Regions from separate parts of the Helicovermis profundi genome, predicted to be linked through region 2. Evidence: riboswitches for the same ligand, from Rfam matches in the RefSeq annotation. Region 2 holds a riboswitch; the other holds the start of a gene.
The links. Region 2 has a riboswitch for thiamine pyrophosphate ahead of thiT (energy-coupled thiamine transporter ThiT). Riboswitches for the same ligand answer to the same signal wherever they lie in the genome.

Region 1 (5,205 bases), 1.4 Mb from region 2:
TTTGTAAGAATAATTTTAAGAACTGGTCAACCTGGACAAGCACCTGAAGAAAAAATAATTGTAGAATATGATATTAATGATTACAAAACGAAGACAGAACTTACTGTTCAAAAACTGTTTACATCAGTAATATCAGCCCTTAGAGCGTATAGTGATTTGATGAAAATTGAAAAAAATAGAAAGGGATTAAAAGAAATTGTTTTAGCTTCAAGTAAATTGTTTGAAATAGGTTCACTTAAAAAATTTGTTTCAGGTCTAATAACTCAATTAACATCAATGTATGGATTTACAGATGACGCTTTATTTTTAAGAACCTCAAGCTTTGCCGCAACAAATAAAAATGAAAAAGGAGAAAGATATATTTTATCAGCAACGGGAGAATTCGAGAATTTTATAGATAAAAGGGTAGAAGATTGTGTATCCAAAGAATTACTTGATTTAATAGATGAATCTAAGTTAAAAAAGAATAATATAATTACAAATAAATATTTTATTGGTTACTATCAAAGTTTAGGTGAAATTGATAACTTTGTCGTTTTTAAAGATATAAGAGAACTAGATGATTTGGATAAAGAAATGCTTGATCTATTTTCAACAAATATAGCGTTTGCTTTTGATAATGTTTTTCTAAATGAAAAGATATTAGACACTCAAAAGGAAATTATATATAAATTGGGTGAAGTAGTAGAAACAAGGTCAGATGAATCAAATGATCATGTAAAAAGAGTATCCAAATACTCATATTTAATGGCTATAAAATATGGATTATCTGAAGAAGAATCAGAATTACTTAAAATGGCTGCACCGATGCATGATATAGGTAAAATTGGAATTCCTGAAAATATATTAAAAAAACCATCAAAACTTTCCCACGAAGAATTTGATATTGTTAAAGAACATTCCTTATTAGGCTTTGATATATTAAAAGATAGTAATTTAGAACTCATGGAAATTGCATCTAAAATTGCATATGGGCATCATGAAAATTGGGATGGTACAGGTTATCCACTAGCAAAAAAAGAAGAGGAGATACACTTGTATGCTAGAATAATTTCACTAGTTGATGTATTTGACACTATGACAAGTGATACGTTTTATAGAAATGCACTATCTTTTAGTGATGTAATAGAATTTATTAAGCTTCAAAGTGGTTATAAATTTGATCCAAAATTAGTACAAATATTTTTAGAAAATTTAGAAGAATTTAAAAAAATTAGATTTTCTACAAACTGAAAAACTAAAACATTAAAACACAAAACATCAACTGAAATATTTATATTTTTTTTGATGTTTTGATGGTATTGAATATAATAATAGATTATAATGATGTTATACAAATAATGTATTATTTATCAAAATTAGTGGAAGGTAAGGAATTGAATGATTAATTTATTAATTGAAAAATCGAAAAAAATATGCTTGTTTATAATGCTTGTAGTATTTATTATTAGCCTAAGCGCTTGTACTAATAAAAATGAAACAAAAAAAAATATAATTAATTTAGATAATAGTAAAGCATCTGAAAGTAAAACTATTTTTGAACTACTTAATTTGAGTGATAGTATTGAATTTTCTAATCAAGCAAAAGGAATTGATTTTTTATATAATGATCAAGATTTAGTTAATAGATTTTCAAATAATGATTTTTACATACGATATGGTGAATATAAAGATGTTGATGTGAATAAAAGACATGACATATATAAGGATAAAATTTTAAATTGGAATGAAGAAGAAAAAAATAGAATCATAAAAAATATTATGACTTTTGAGAAATACTTTTCAGATAATAATATTAATTTACCAAGTAAAATATATTTATTTAAAACAAAAGATTCTTTAGAATATGGTAAATTTTTTATTAGAGATAATGCAATATTTTTACCTGAAAGTTTAATTAATGGTTACAAAGAAAATTTAAATGAAGCAATTGTAAAAAGTTTGTTTTATATGATTGTAAATAAAGATGAAAAAAAATATGAAAAATTATGTAATTCAATTGGCTTTGTTAAGTCTTCTGAATTAATTTATCCCAAAGAATATGTAGATAATAAATTTACTAATGATAATGACTATAAAATCGAGTATTATATTCAAGGTTCATATTCAGAGTCAGAATTTAAATTCATGCCAATTTCATACTTTAATGAAAAATTTGATGGAGATAAGTCTGATATTGAAAAGAGCATAATCAATAAGTATATAGCCGTAAAAATAGACGGAGGTGTTATCAAACCCTTATATGTTGACGATGAAAATAATGAAATGGAGGGTGGAAAGCTCTTAGAGATTAATTTGAATCAAATTGACAAATATTACTCAGTAGTTAGCAATAATTCGTCTGTAAGTTCTGGACCAAAAGAGATACTAGCAGATGATTTTTCAATAATGGTTCTTGGAAAGAAAAAGAATAATGAAAATACTTTAAATAGAATTTTAAGTATAATTAAAGAATAGATGATTTTTAGGTTTACTTTTTGATTTTAATGATGTACAATAATTTCGAACTTAATATTTTGCTAGGGGTGCCTGTTGGCTGAGAGAAATAGATATATTTTAACCCTTTAACCTGATTTAGCTAGTACTAACGTAGGGAAGCCTGTTATATTGTAATTAACCTGCCTCTTGGCAGGTTTTTTTATTTACATAATATAACTAATGTGCCTATGGCGCAATTTTTTTATTCGCAAAGGAGGTAAATATTTTAAAAAATGTATGTTAACGGAAAGCAAATAGGTTGTGATTATTCAAATGTTAAAGAATTATTAGAAAAAATGAATTTAGATTTTGAAAAAGTTGTTGTAGAAGTAAATAAAGAAATTATAAGTAAGTCTCAGTATGACAAGAAAAAAATATTTGACAAAGATAGTATTGAAATTATTGGATTTATAGGAGGCGGTTAGTGATAAATTTAAAAAATTCAGATGAACTTATAAGAAAATATAAAAAAGTTAGTGTTGCAGTTCTTGGTCTTGGAGGGTTGGGATCAAATATTGCTATGATGCTTGTTCGTTCGGGTATTGATAGGCTAATTATTTATGATTTTGATAATGTTGAATTATCAAATTTAAATAGACAAAACTATTATATCAATGATGTTGGTAATTCTAAGGTTAAGGCGACGAGTTTAATACTGAAAAATATAAATCCAAATATAAAAATTATTGGTGAAAAATTAAAATTGTCATTATCTAATTTTGAAAGATATTTAAGTAAAGCGGATATTATTGTTGAGGCTTTTGATAGTCCTATATGTAAAGCTGAACTTGCAAATTGGGTTTTAGGCGAAACGGATAAAATACTTATATCAGCATCGGGTATGGCTGGCTTTGGAGATTCGAATGACATTTTAACTAAAAAAAAATCAGAAAGATTCTATATTTCAGGTGATTTTGTATCTGATTCTAATATTTTTCCAGAATTATTATCAGCAAGGGTAATGATGACTGCATCACATGAAGCAAATAATGTTATGAATATTATTAAAAATAATATATAGCTTTAAATGATTATTTGTTAAGTGCTAAAAAGTATTTAAAGCTAGAAAAAATATATTACCGAAAGGAGGCTGTACTAAATAAACAATATTTAGTATATAAAAAAATGGATAATTTTATAAAAGATAAAGATTTAGTTATAGGTACAAGAAAATTAAATAGTAGATTATTAATTGGAACCGGTAAATATCCATCGAAATCGATGATTTCTAAGGTTATAGAAAAAAGCCATACAGAAGTGGTTACAATGGCTTTAAGAAGAATTGACACAAGTAAAAAAGAACGGAATATATTAGATTATATTCCTAAAAATATTCAGTTACTTCCGAATACATCTGGTGCTAGAAATGCTGAAGAAGCAATAAGAATTGCTAAAATAGCAAAAGAAATGGGTTGTGGTAATTGGATAAAATTAGAAATAATTGATGACAATAAGCATCTACTTCCCAATAACTACCAAACAATTAAAGCTACAGAAACTCTTTCAAAATTAGGATTTGTAGTACTTCCATATATGTCGCCTGATTTATCTAGTGCGAGGAGTCTTGTGAATGCTGGTGCTTCAACAATTATGCCGCTAGGATCTCCAATTGGATCAAATAGAGGAATAAGAACAGAAGAAATGATTAGAATTTTAATTGAAGAAATTGATATTCCTCTTATTGTTGATGCAGGAATTGGAAAGCCCTCAGATGCAGCATATGCGATGGAAATGGGAGCAGATGCTGTTCTAGTTAATACTGCTATTGCAACATCAAATAATCCTATTAATATGGCGGAAGCATTTTCAATGGCGGTTGAAGCAGGTAGAATTGCATATGTTTCGAAACTTGGTAGAACTTTAGAGAGAGCTGAAGCTTCATCGCCACTTACAGGATTTTTAGGTGAATGATATGAACTTTTATGATGAGTTAGAGATAATGGATAAGGAATTTGTTAAAAAATTATTTACCACTACTAGTAGAAATGAAGTTATAAGAATACTAGAAAAAGAAACTATTGATGAATATGATTTCGCAAAACTTTTATCAGAAAATGGATTATTTGAACTTGAAAAAATGGCGAAAAAAAGCAAAATATTATCTTTAAATAATTTTGGAAAAGCAATTACTATTTATTCCCCCCTTTATATATCAAATTTTTGCGATAATAGATGTTTATATTGTAGTTTTAATAAAAATAATCAAATTAGCAGAGTGAAGTTAAGTAATGATGAAATTGAAATGGAAGCAGATTATTTACACTCAAAAGGAATTAATCATATACTGCTTTTAACGGGTGAATCAAGAGCAAAATCACCTTTTGAATATATTGTGAGTTCAATTAGAGTATTAAAAAAATATTTTGTTTCTATTTCAATAGAAATATATCCTCTTAATGAAATTGAGTATAAAATTCTTGAAAAATTAGGAGTTTACGGAGTAACGGTATATCAAGAAACTTACGACCAAGAAATTTATAGCAAAGTTCATATTTCGGGAAAAAAGAGAGATTATCTATTTAGATTGAATACGCCAGAAAATATTGCAAATGCAAATATCAAGTCCTTAAACATAGGTGTACTACTTGGATTAAGTGATTGGAAAATGGATGTTTTTATCTTAGGGCTTCATGCAAAATACTTAGCTAAAAAATTTCCAGAGCTAGAAATAGGACTTTCATTTCCAAGAATAAAAAAAATTAGCACAACAGAAGATGAAAATTATAA
Region 2 (5,205 bases):
GTTAATAATACTGCTTTATCTGAATACTTAAATAATAATTCTACCCAGTCTGCATATTCTTTAAGTCTTTCCATATCTGGCTGGCCTTTTAGCATTTTATCAAGAACACTTGTATCTCCATAAGGTAGACCTGCTGATAAATATCCATTAAAGTTGTGAAGTCCTGTTACCCATCTCATATCTGGGCCTGCTGCCATTGCAACTACTGACTTTATTCCAAGTTCTTTTTTCATTCCATCTAATTTTTTAAATGCTGCTTTATATGCATCTTGTGATGTTAATGTACTTGGATCAATTCCTGCTTTTGCAAGTAAATCTGCATTATAGGCCATTCCCCATGCTTCTACTGCTACTGGAAATCCATATGTTTTTCCGTCAGCTTTAAATGCTAGATCTGTTAAATCCATCCACTTATCTCCTGAAAATGGAGTAAGTTTTGATTTCCAAGTGTTATATCCACCTTTTCCTTCTATTACAAATATATCTGGTTGTCTATCTGATTGAAATTCTGCCTTTAAGTTTTCAGCGTATGGAGTATCTCCACCTGAAGTTTTTACTGTAACTTTTACTCCTGTTTGAGCCTCATATTTAGCTGCAAATGCTGAAAGTTGTTCACCTATCTCAACTTTATTCTGATAGATTACTACCGATTCTTCTTTTGGAGCTACTTTGTCTTCTGTTTTTGTATCAGCTGACTTATCTGCTGGTGCTGGTGCAGATGAACATCCTGCAAGTGCAAATATCATTACTAATACCATTACAATTGAAACTATTTTCTTCATAATATCCCCCTTTTATTAATAAGACTACTAAGTTTTATATTTTTAACTCCCTTAATATATATCCAAAAATACTAATTACAAACAATTATCTTACAGTTTGACATATATATATAAGTAGTAAATACAAAACATATTTGGATTATATATTTTTTATTATTTAAAGATTTATAAAATTCTGATATAATTTATATAAATCTGCAATATAAAAAAATTTTAATAAGTAATGTAAAGTAAAACTAAAAAAATCATCTGCACATCAAATTAAAGGAGTAAAGTTATGAGAAAAGATTTATTAGACGAAAAACTAAAAAATATAAATTTTGACTATATTCATCCGTCTTATAATCTAGAAAAAAAATTAGTTAATGAAATCAAACTTGGACTTTTAAATGAAGCAAAAAATACTCTTGATATGATTAATTCAATAGAAAGAGCTATCATTGCAAAAAATACACTGCGCTCTGCTAAAAATTCAATAATTATTTCCTGTGCGCTTTTTACTAGAGGGGTTATACAGGCAGGTATAGAACCTGAAGAAGCATTTAATTTTAGTGATATATTTATAAGAAAAATTGAATCATTTAACGTACGTTATGATTTACTCAAATTCGAGTATACAATGATAGATGAGTTTATAGAACTAATAAATAATAAAAATATATCTAAATATTCAAGAGATATTTCTAAATTAATTAAATATATAAATAGTAATATTACAAGGCAAATAAAATTAGAAGAATTAAGCTTCCTCTCATCAAAATCACCTGAATATTTATCTAAATTGTTTAAAAATGAAGTTGGAATAAATATTGTTGATTATATAAACCATCAAAAAATAGAATCTTCTAAAATGTTTTTAGAATTTACAAATATGAGAATAACTGATATATCTGCTATTTTTGATTTTTGTAATCCTGGTTATTTTTCTTTAGTTTTTAAAAAAATTATAGGTATATCTCCTAAAGAATATAGAAAAAGTATATGAATATTAGTAAACTAAATTCATATACTTTCTTTTTTTGTTCGTTTAGTAGTTAAGTTAAATATTGCTTACTACTTCATTAACTTTATATCTATATTATGGTCTAATAGTACCGATTAACTAAACTCTTTGAGGAATTTTTGCTTTCTCAAGTGGTCTATAAAGAAGTGCAAAAATAACAAGTGATAAAATTAACTCAGGAACTAAATATGAAGCATTATAAATGATTGAATACATAAGAGGACTTTGACCCTCTGGTGCATAAGAACCCCAAACTATAACTCCAGAAATAACATGACATATAAGTCTTAATAATACTGCTAAAGAAATTCCAGCAAGTGCTTTCTTGAATCCAGCACCAAAAATACCTGCAAGACCAAGCATTCCAAAAGCTATTACATAATCAAATAAAATTGATATAGGATGGAATGACCATTTTGGCCCTAAAATAAATTGAATAATTCCATAAACAAGCCCTGTAAAGACTCCAGGATAAGTTCCCCATCTAATAGCAAATATAAGAATTGGAATCATACTACCGGCAGTAATAGATCCTCCATTTGGCATTTGAAATACCTTTACTAAACTTAGCACATATGCAAGTGCTATCATAATGCCAGCTTCTACTAACATCCTTGTGTTGTTTTTCATTTTCTTACCTCCATAAATAGTAATAATATACCAATGAATTTGGAAGTAACACGTTAATTAGATCAAATAAAAATTAAAAACCATATGCAAATGCATATGGCCTTAAAAAACAATATTAAAATATCATTTTTTTGATCTATAATCATGCACTTTCCTACGCCAGAGTTAACTGGTTCAGGTTCAAAGGGTTTCAGATAACTGATCTCAACTAAAAAGCTCCCCTAGTGAATCTTTATTAAATTAATACATTAAGAATATAACATATGATGATATATAAGTCAAAATAAAATAATTAAAATATTATATTTAATATTTTAATTATTTTGTTATTTTTTTATCCAATTCTATTGATTAGTTAGTAGTCGTTTGATATAATCTCGTCTTTGACAGTTGTAGAGCAGAAAAACCGTGATATCTATTGCAAATAGCAGTTTATCACGGTTTCTTAATGTAGTAAAAAGTGCGTACCTTTTTTTACTTTTTCGTTTGTTTTAATATTTCCTAAATTGCAATAGTAAATTGAACTAAATCAATATGTAAAAATTTGTATATAAATTATTGTATTTTATAAAGTTCATCATTGAATGCTTCATCTGGTGTAAGATACTTTAATATCTTACGAGGCAGAGTGTTACACCAATTTTGAATTTTAGCTATATCATCTACAGAATAGTTGAGTAAAGACTTACCTTTTGGTATAAAACGTCTTATTAGACCGTTATGACGTTCATTTGTTCCCCTCTCAGAAGATGTATAAGGATGAGCAAAGTAGATTCTAGTGCCTGTCATTTCTTCCATAGTTGATAGATCTGCAAATTCTGATCCATTATCTGCCGTTATACTTTTGAAAACAGTTGAGAATAGATTTCCTGCATCTGCAGCTAGTATTTTGAGTGCGTTCATAATTGATTCTGAAGTTTGATCAGGAATTTTTCTAATTAACTCTTTTCGTGTTTTGCGCTCGGTAATAGTCATTAGAGTAGGTTCGCCTTTAGTTTTCTTCCCTATAACAGAATCAATTTCCCAATGACCAAATTCACTACGATCATTAATTTCCACAGGTCGTTCAGAAATGTTTCGTCCTAGAATTTTCTTATGTTTGCGTATACGCTTACGTTTTGTACTTCTCTTAACTTTAAGTGGCAAATCTATATTAGCAATACCTAATAAGCCTAAATTAATATAGTTATACAACGTTTTTGTACAAACCATCTTATCAACGTCAAACAAGTTGTGCAGCTTCGCTACGCCACATATAGCATCAATAGAATGAGTGTTTTCATAGAACCTTGTCTCTACAAAACGTATAAAATGGGAGCATGATAAGAACTTAAATTTGGCTCCACAATTAGCACGGTTTCTTTCATAAATAGCTTGTCCGGTATCCGGATAGTAGACCTTTACAACCTTATTGGCTTTTATCTGTGTAACAGTCCCACGGCTTAGTTCATTGCGTATAGTATTAGAAGCTCTTCCTAATTTTTTTCCTATGGCATAAGGTGTAAGACCTTCATTGTGTAACAACTGAATTTGACCACGTTCAAAAACATTTAGGTGTTTATTTTTACGTTGAATTGATGTATCATTAATATTATCCATAGTGAGTTCATCTCCTGTATATATTATTGTGTTCAGCGATACAATTATAATACAGATTGACCCATTATGGATTTTTTTTTACTAGTTCAACTTCATTATACAATTAAGCTGTTTTAATATTTTTTTCATTTTAGCATTACTAATTATTTGGGTATCCGTTCTAAATCCAAATTTATCATGTAATTCATCTGTTATATCAGTTCGTGTGTATGTCGGAATATATCCTTCGCCTTTTAACTCCATAAAGTTATGATTTTTTAACGTTTCTATTAATTCTTTTGTAGTGTATTTTTCATCAAGCTTCTTTTCTAAAAGCCTATATATCAGTAAAGAAAGAAAACATGTTGTAAAATGAGCTTTTATTCTATCATCTCTACTTAAATATACTGGTCTTGCTTTAAACTCAGTTTTTAGAATTCTAAATGATTCTTCTATTTCCCATCTTCTTTTATTTACTTTAATAATTGTTTCAGCATTATCATCAAGATTTGTACATACTCCGTAGAATCCATCATATTTTTCTTCATCAGAAATAGTGTCTCTATTTATTGTAAGTACCTGTTTTTCAGCGATTTCACCTTCATTAGTGCAGTGAATAGAATCTATAAATCTCTTTGGATCATTCTGTTTCTTTTTATTGATACTAGAAGGTTTTTTAACAAGTTTTTCTGCACGTTGTATTTGAGTGCTTCGAATGTACTCTTGATAAGCTCTATATTTTGGTGAATATGTTACTATTAATTTTTGTGGTAATTCATTTTCATTTATCCAACGTTCTTTGTAATAAATAGCTTTATTGTTTGAAGAATGATCTATATTTTCTAAATTAATATTTTTTGTCTCATTTGATAAATGCCATCCATTTGGGGCAAGAGCCCAATCTTTAAGATGTTTTTTAAGCTTTTTTAATGATTGTGTAACAATAAAAGCTCTATCGTTTTTATTATTAAATATTCTATTGGTATTAGATGCTAATCCTGCATCTGTACATACAACAAATTTAGATAAATCAAAATCAGATAATATGCGCTTTTCTAGTGGTTTTAAACTTGGCTGTTCATTTTTATTTCCATCAAATATAGAAAATGCAAGTGGTATGCCATCCCCATCCATAAATAATCCCATTTGTACAATTGGATTAGGGCGATGTTCTTTGGAAAGTCCATATTGTTTTAACCCATCGGCTTTTTC

Region 1: another riboswitch for thiamine pyrophosphate. It lies ahead of thiS (sulfur carrier protein ThiS); the one in region 2 lies ahead of thiT (energy-coupled thiamine transporter ThiT).

Annotation. Positions count from the first base shown of each region.
Region 1 covers NZ_AP028654.1:2,179,832-2,185,036, reverse strand. The annotation lists gene AACH12_RS09800 (DUF3369 domain-containing protein) at 1-1,233, shown strand, start outside; gene AACH12_RS09795 (hypothetical protein) at 1,381-2,457, shown strand; TPP riboswitch at 2,512-2,613, shown strand; gene thiS (sulfur carrier protein ThiS) at 2,712-2,903, shown strand; gene thiF (sulfur carrier protein ThiS adenylyltransferase ThiF) at 2,903-3,499, shown strand; gene AACH12_RS09780 (thiazole synthase) at 3,604-4,389, shown strand; gene thiH (2-iminoacetate synthase ThiH) at 4,391-5,205, shown strand, end outside.
Region 2 covers NZ_AP028654.1:805,464-810,668, reverse strand. The annotation lists gene AACH12_RS03505 (ABC transporter substrate-binding protein) at 1-782, opposite strand, end outside; gene AACH12_RS03500 (AraC family transcriptional regulator) at 1,060-1,767, shown strand; gene thiT (energy-coupled thiamine transporter ThiT) at 1,885-2,415, opposite strand; TPP riboswitch at 2,550-2,648, opposite strand; gene AACH12_RS03490 (IS30 family transposase) at 2,971-4,014, opposite strand; gene AACH12_RS03485 (IS1634 family transposase) at 4,096-5,205, opposite strand, start outside.